Regions from separate parts of the Arthrobacter sp. DNA4 genome, predicted to be linked through region 2. Evidence: riboswitches for the same ligand, from Rfam matches in the RefSeq annotation. Region 2 holds a riboswitch; the other holds the start of a gene.

Region 1 (3,404 bases), 380 kb from region 2:
ATTGATACCAGCAGCCCGGCCAGGACCAGGGGGTAGGCGTCCACGATCCACAGCAGCTGCAGGCCGGTTGGTTCCAGGGCACGTGCGATGGCGGGCAGGGCAAAGGTCAGGGCGGTGTTGTCCACTGCCACCAGCAGCACGGGAAACATCAGCAGCCCCAGCGCAAGCCAATCCCGCCACGGGGGCCGCGCGGCGGTGCTGTCCCTTTGGGTGGGGGCCGGACTGAGGGAAGTCGTCATGCAATAACTGTACCGTCTGGACGGTATAGTTTGAAAACGGGCGCATTCCTTCTTCCCTGCCGGTGGAGGGCATGATGGAAGGCATGCCCCGAAAGCCTGTAGCCCGTGATGCGGTCCTTGACGCCTTCGAGTCCCTGCTGATCGAAGTGGGGGAGCGTGCTGCAACCCTCGACGCCGTAGCCCGGAAGGCCGGGGTGTCCAAAGGTGGCCTCCTCTACCACTTTCCCAACAAGGAAGCGCTCATCGCCGTGCTGCTTGACCGCCTGGAGGGGCTGGCCAAGGCGGACGCCGACGCGATGGCTTCGGCCGGTGAAGGTGCCGCCGCGTATTTCATCCGCTCCTCCGTCTGGGCGGATACTCCGCTGGACCGGGTCATCGTGGCTGCCACGCGGCTTGCGGAGGTGGCGCATGAAGAGACGCGCCGCCGGTTCGCCGCCATCCAGCAGCGGTGGCTGGACGAGATCGCAGCAGATGTGGGGCCCGGCCTGGCCAAGGCTGTCCTGTATATGGGTGACGGTTTGTACTTCAATGCCATGCTTTCCGTGGGCCCTGCGCCGGAAGGCGGAGCGGCCGCTGATGTGGAGGAACTCCTGGCCGCCTTGGAACGGCTCCGCAGGTAGTTTTCCATTTGCCGGGAGGGCTCGTGGCGTAGGACAATGGAGAGTTGTGAGGGCTGTCACCGGCCGTCATGATCCAACAAATGAATAGCCTTTGATCTGCGGCGGGAGAGTTCTGCCGGAAGTACAGGCAGGCGCCGTAGGAGCAAATCCTCCCCAGGAATCTCGCAGGCCCCTGTACCGCCGCGGCGAGGCACCTCTGGAAAGCAGCAGGCAGTTGTCCGGCCTCCCTTGGGGGACGCGAAACGGCTGTTGTGCTCACCGACGGTGCAAGCGGGTCCTGCCCAGGCAGGGAACGCGGAAACTCTCAGGTCCAATACAGAGCGGGGAGGGACCCGAATAGCTGTGGCGTACCCTGCGCCGCCTGAATAAATGGAGTTCCTTCGTGTCGGTTACCCCAGCCTCCACCGCCTTCGTCGACCGCCACATTGGCGCACGCCGCCAGGACGACGTCGACACCATGCTCAAAGCCGTGGGTTACGGCACGGTCGATTCACTGGTGGACACCGCCGTACCCAAGGTCATCCGCCAGGAAACCGCCCTCCGCCTGCAGGATGCCCTCAGTGAAGTTGAGGTGCTCGCGGAACTACGCAGGCTCGCCGCCAAGAACAAGACGGCCGTGCAACTGATTGGCCAGGGCTACTACGACACCATCACCCCTGCCGTGATCCGCCGGAACATCCTCGAGGCCCCGGCCTGGTACACCGCCTACACCCCGTACCAGCCCGAGATTTCCCAGGGCCGGTTCGAAGCACTCCTGAACTTCCAGACCATGGTCCAGGACCTGGTGGGCCTGCCCATCGCAAACGCCTCCCTCCTCGATGAAGCCACCGCCGTGGCCGAGGCCGTGCTGCTCATGCGCCGCTCCAACAAGACCAAGCCTGCAGCGGACGGCAAGACTGTCCTGGACATCGACGTGCTGCCGCAGACCATCGCCATCGTCAAGGGCCGCGCCGAGGCGCTCGGGTTCGAAGTTGAGGTCGCCGACCTGTCCAAGGGCCTGCCCGACGGCGACATCAACGGCATCGTGCTCCAGCAGCCCGGCGCCTCCGGCCGGGTCTGGGACCAGTCGGCCACTATTGCGGTGGCGAAGGACCGCGGCGCGCTGGTCACCGTGGCCGCTGACCTGCTGGCACTGACTCTGATCACCCCTCCGGGCGAGCAGGGCGCCGACATCGCCGTCGGCTCCACCCAGCGTTTCGGTGTCCCGCTGTTCTTCGGCGGCCCGCACGCCGCATACATCGCTGTCCGCAAGGGCCTGGAGCGTTCACTGCCCGGCCGCCTGGTGGGCGTGTCCAAGGATGACGCAGGGGTGCCCGCGTACCGCCTGGCGCTGCAGACCCGCGAGCAGCACATCCGCCGCGAGAAGGCCACGTCCAACATCTGCACCGCGCAGGCCCTTCTGGCCATCGTCTCCTCCATGTACGCCGTCTTCCACGGCCCCGACGGGCTGAAGGCGATTGCGGAAACGACTCACGGCCACGCCCGGGTGCTGGCGGCCTCGCTGGCAGCTGCCGGTGTGGAGGTGCTCCACACGAGCTTCTTCGACACCCTTACCGTCCGCGTCCCCGGACGCGCCGCCGCGCTTGTCGCCGATGCCGAAGAGCGCGGAATCAACCTGCGTCCCGTCGACTCCGATACCGTGGGCATCTCGCTCGATGAAACCACGACGGCGGCCATCGTCGCCGACGTCGCGGACGTCTTTGGCGCCTCCGTTGCCGCGGCTGAAGGCTTCGGACTGGAGGCCGCCGTCGGACGTTCCTCCGACTACCTGCAGCACCCGGTGTTCAACACGCACCGGTCCGAAACCCAGCTCCTGCGCTACATCCGGAAGCTGTCGGACCGGGACCTTGCGCTGGACCGCACCATGATCCCGCTGGGCTCGTGCACCATGAAGCTGAATGCCACCGCAGAGATGGAAGCCATTTCCTGGCCGGAATTCGCCTCCATCCACCCCTTCGCCCCGGACTCCCAGACCGAAGGCTGGCGTGAACTGATCGCCGACCTGGAGGCGGACCTGACCGCGATTACCGGGTACGACCAGGTGTCCATCCAGCCCAATGCCGGATCCCAGGGCGAGCTCGCAGGCCTGCTGGCCATCCGCGGCTACCACCACTCCCGCGGCGAAGAGCAGCGCAACGTCTGCCTGATCCCCGCCTCCGCCCACGGCACCAATGCCGCCTCCGCCGTTCTGGCCGGCATGAAGGTCGTCGTTGTGGCCACGGCCGCTGACGGCACCATCAACCACGATGACCTGACGGCCAAGATCGAAGCCAACAAGGACGTCCTGTCCTGCATCATGATCACGTACCCGTCCACCCACGGTGTCTATGACGGGGACGTCCGTGAGGTCTGCGACGCCGTGCACGCGGCCGGCGGCCAGGTCTACATCGACGGCGCCAACCTGAACGCCCTGGTGGGCCTGGCCCAGCCCGGCAAGTTCGGCGGCGACGTCTCCCACCTGAACCTCCACAAGACCTTCTGCATCCCCCACGGCGGCGGCGGACCCGGCGTCGGACCCGTGGCAGCCAAAGCCCACCTGGCACCG
Region 2 (3,404 bases):
GCGGCGGTGGCCCGCGGATGCTTCTTCTGGAGCCGGCGGATGTAGGCCACCACCAGGGGCCGCTGGATCTGCACTGCCTTCAGCAGCATGTTGTGGACACCGGGCTTGGGTTTGCCGTCGGCATCGAACATTGCGTTGTGGGCGGTTTCCTGTGCGATTCGTACTGCGGGATTGCTGCGCCTGGCCATGGTCACCTTCATTCAAATCGACCTGCAGCGGGTAGGCTGCCGTGCTTATCCATCCTATGTGGACAAACACTAAGCATGCTGAACTTTCCGATCCGCGTCACATGCCACCCCGGCCCCGGCCTCCTAGCTGGCGGGACCGGCCAGGTTGTTGAACGTGTAAAGGTGGATACCTTCCACTGCCCCGCCGCGCTGCAGTTCCGCCACGATGGACTCGGGCGAGTAGTGGCCGCCCCGGAGCAGGCGGCGGCCAAGCGGGCCCCTTCGGCTCAGCAGTTTGAGGGATGGGCCCACCCCGATCCTGGTCGCAAGGGAAATCAACTCGGCCCGCGGAACAGCGCCGGGCACCCCAGCCCAGACAGGCAGGCGCACCCCTTCCCGGCGCAGGGTTTGGGCGTACCACTGGATCCGGGGGGCCGAAAAGCACAGTTGCGTCACCACTGACGACGCCAGATGCTGCTTTTCCAGCAGGGCATCGAGCATGTGCAGTTCACTGTGGTCCGGGTGTCCCTCAGGGTAGCCCGCCACCCCGGCCCGGATCCGTCCGCCGGAAACCTCCGCGATATCCTCCAGCAATGGAAGGCTGCTGTCATAGGGACCGGCCGGCTCCCCCGCGTGACCGCCGACGGCGAACACTTCGCTGATGCCGGCGTCGTGGCAGTTCCGGAGCACGCCGGCCAGTTGCTCACGGCTTTCGATGCTTCGTGCGGCCAGGTGCGGGACAACCTCGAAGCCAAGGTAGGCAAGCTCGATGGCCGTCCGGATGGTGGGTCCCACACCCCGGCCGGGCAGGCACGTCACCGTCAGCTGTGTCCCCGCGGGTACGGCGGCCTGGATGCGGGCGGCAATACCCTCCGAGGGAATGACCTGCATCCGGACAGGCAGTACCGCACCGGACTTGCCGCCCTGTCCTTCCGCGGGAATCGATGCTGCGGCTGTTGCCATGAGGGATTGAATCGTCATGAGGAACTCCAGGTTTGGCTTACCACGGGTGGCACGGCATGGATCGGGTCCCTCCCCGCTCTGTATTGGACCTGAGAGATTCCGCAAACCCATCAGGGCCTGCTTGCACCGTCGGTGAGTACTGCCGGAGCAGCACTGCTTTCCAGAGTCGCCTCGCCGTGACGGTACATGGGCCTGAGAGATTCCTGGGGAGGATTTGCTCCTACGGCGCCTGCCCGGTGATGGCCGGGAGAACTCTCCCGCCACAGCTCGAAAGGCTGTTTTCAGATGTGGTGCCACGGCGGCCGGCACCTGCCCCTCCGGCTGGAGGGAGTGCGGGCGCTACCGCGTGGATGGGCAACTAGCGCAGGATGACCGTCCGGTTGCCGGAGAGGACTATCCGCCCTTCAGCGTGCCAGCGGACGGCATTCGTGAGCGCCTTGCATTCGGCGTCGCGGCCAACCGTGACCAGGTCCGAAGCGGAGTACGTGTGGTCCACCTCGATGACCTGCTGGGAGATGATGGGCCCCTCGTCCAGCTCCGAGTTGACGTAGTGGGCTGTGGCGCCCACCGTTTTGACGCCCCGCTCGTAGGCCTGGTGGTAGGGCTTGGCACCCTTGAAGCTGGGCAGGAATGAGTGGTGGATGTTGATGGCCTTGCCACTGAGGCGGGTGGTGGCCTCGTCGCTGAGCACCTGCATGTAGCGGGCCAGCACCACCAACTCCACAGCGTAGTGGTCCACCAGGCCCAGCAGCCGCTCCTCGGCATCGGCCTTGGTTTCCGGCGTCACAGGGATGTGGTGGAACGGAACGCCGTGCCACGCCGCAAGCGGTTCCAGGTCCGGGTGATTGGACACCACGGCGGCGATCTCCACGGGCAACTCACCACTGCGGGCGCGGAACAGGAGGTCGTTGAGGCAGTGCTCGTACTTGGAGACCATCACCAGGATGGGCTGCTTGCGTCCGTGGCGTTCCAGCCGCCAGTCCATCTGCCACTCCTGGGCCACTTGACCGAAACCGGCCCGGAGGCGGCCAAGGTCCAGCTCAACCCGCGAGGTGACGTGGATTCGCATGAAGAACCGGCCGCTTGCCCTGTCGCCGAACTGCTTGATGTCCACGATGTAGCATTCCTGTTCCAGCAGGTATGCCGCCACCGCCTGGACAATGCCAAGGGCATCCGGGCAATGGAACGTCAGCACGAATTCCCGGCCCGTTTCGTGGGCTGCCACAGCCTGCAGCTGGCCGGCTTCAGAAGTCCCAGGTTCGGATGCGCTCAGCTCGGACACGCGGGCCTCCGCGGCGATCACCGTTTGACCCGCTCTTCCCCCGCTTCTGCGGCGGCACCCGTACGGACAGCCTTGCCTGATGCGGCGTCGGTGAAGTCCTGGTCTGCCTGCAGTTCAGCCTGGAACGTGGCGAAACGGGCCTGGTGTGCGGGCCGGCGGCGGAGGACGAACCATGCGGCGCCCAGCAGGATGAACCACACCGGGGTGACCAGCAGGGCAACCAGGGTGTCCGGCTGGGTGGTGAGGGTCCAGATCACGAAGGCGAAGAAGGCGAAGACCACCCAGACCATGGCAACACCGCCGGGCATCTTGAACTTGGATGCTTCATGCAGGTGCGGCCGGCGGCGGCGGAAGGCGACGTAGCTGGCCAGGATGATGGACCAGACAAAGACGAAGCAGACGGCGGAGACCGTGGTCACCATGTCGAAGGCCTTGCCCACGTCCTGGCCCGCATACATGAGGACGACGCCGGACAGCAGCAGCACGCAGGAGAGGAACAGTGCGTTCTGGGGCACCTTCCGCCGGGACAGTTTGCCAAAGACGTCGGGTGCGTCGCCTTCCTGGGCAAGGCCGAAGACCATGCGGGACGTCGAGTAGATCCCGGAGTTCGCGGAGGACATCGCGGAGCTCAGCACCACGAGATTGACCACGGTGGCCGCGGCGCCCAGGCCTGCCAGGGAGAACATGGCGATGAAGGGGCTGTGACCGGCCCTGAACTCGGTCCAGGGGGTGACGGCCATCAGGATGATGAGGGCGCCCACGTAGAAGAGGAGCACGCGGATGGGGATGGAGTTGATGGCCTTGGGAAGGTTCCGCTCCGGGTTCTTGGCCTCGGCGGCGGTGGTGCCCACCAGTTCGATGCCCACGAACGCGAAAACGGCGATCTGGAAGACGGCCACGAAGCCCATGAACTCATTCGGGAAGAATCCGCCGTGGCTCCACAGGTTGGTGAAGGTGGCAGGGTCGGCGTCGGACTGGAAACCGGTGAAGAT

The links. A riboswitch is a leader RNA that binds a small molecule or an ion and turns the genes downstream of it on or off. The one in region 2 is predicted to bind glycine.
Region 1: another riboswitch for glycine. It lies ahead of gcvP (aminomethyl-transferring glycine dehydrogenase); the one in region 2 lies ahead of NMQ03_RS02300 (methylenetetrahydrofolate reductase).

What each region holds. Positions count from the first base shown of each region.
Region 1 covers NZ_CP101466.1:860,126-863,529, forward strand. The annotation lists gene NMQ03_RS04070 (MFS transporter) at 1-239, opposite strand, end outside; gene NMQ03_RS04075 (TetR/AcrR family transcriptional regulator) at 323-859, shown strand; glycine riboswitch at 952-1,049, shown strand; gene gcvP (aminomethyl-transferring glycine dehydrogenase) at 1,242-3,404, shown strand, end outside.
Region 2 covers NZ_CP101466.1:475,782-479,185, reverse strand. The annotation lists gene NMQ03_RS02305 (hypothetical protein) at 1-188, opposite strand, end outside; gene NMQ03_RS02300 (methylenetetrahydrofolate reductase) at 312-1,148, opposite strand; glycine riboswitch at 1,301-1,400, opposite strand; gene purU (formyltetrahydrofolate deformylase) at 1,489-2,364, opposite strand; gene NMQ03_RS02290 (amino acid permease) at 2,430-3,404, opposite strand, start outside.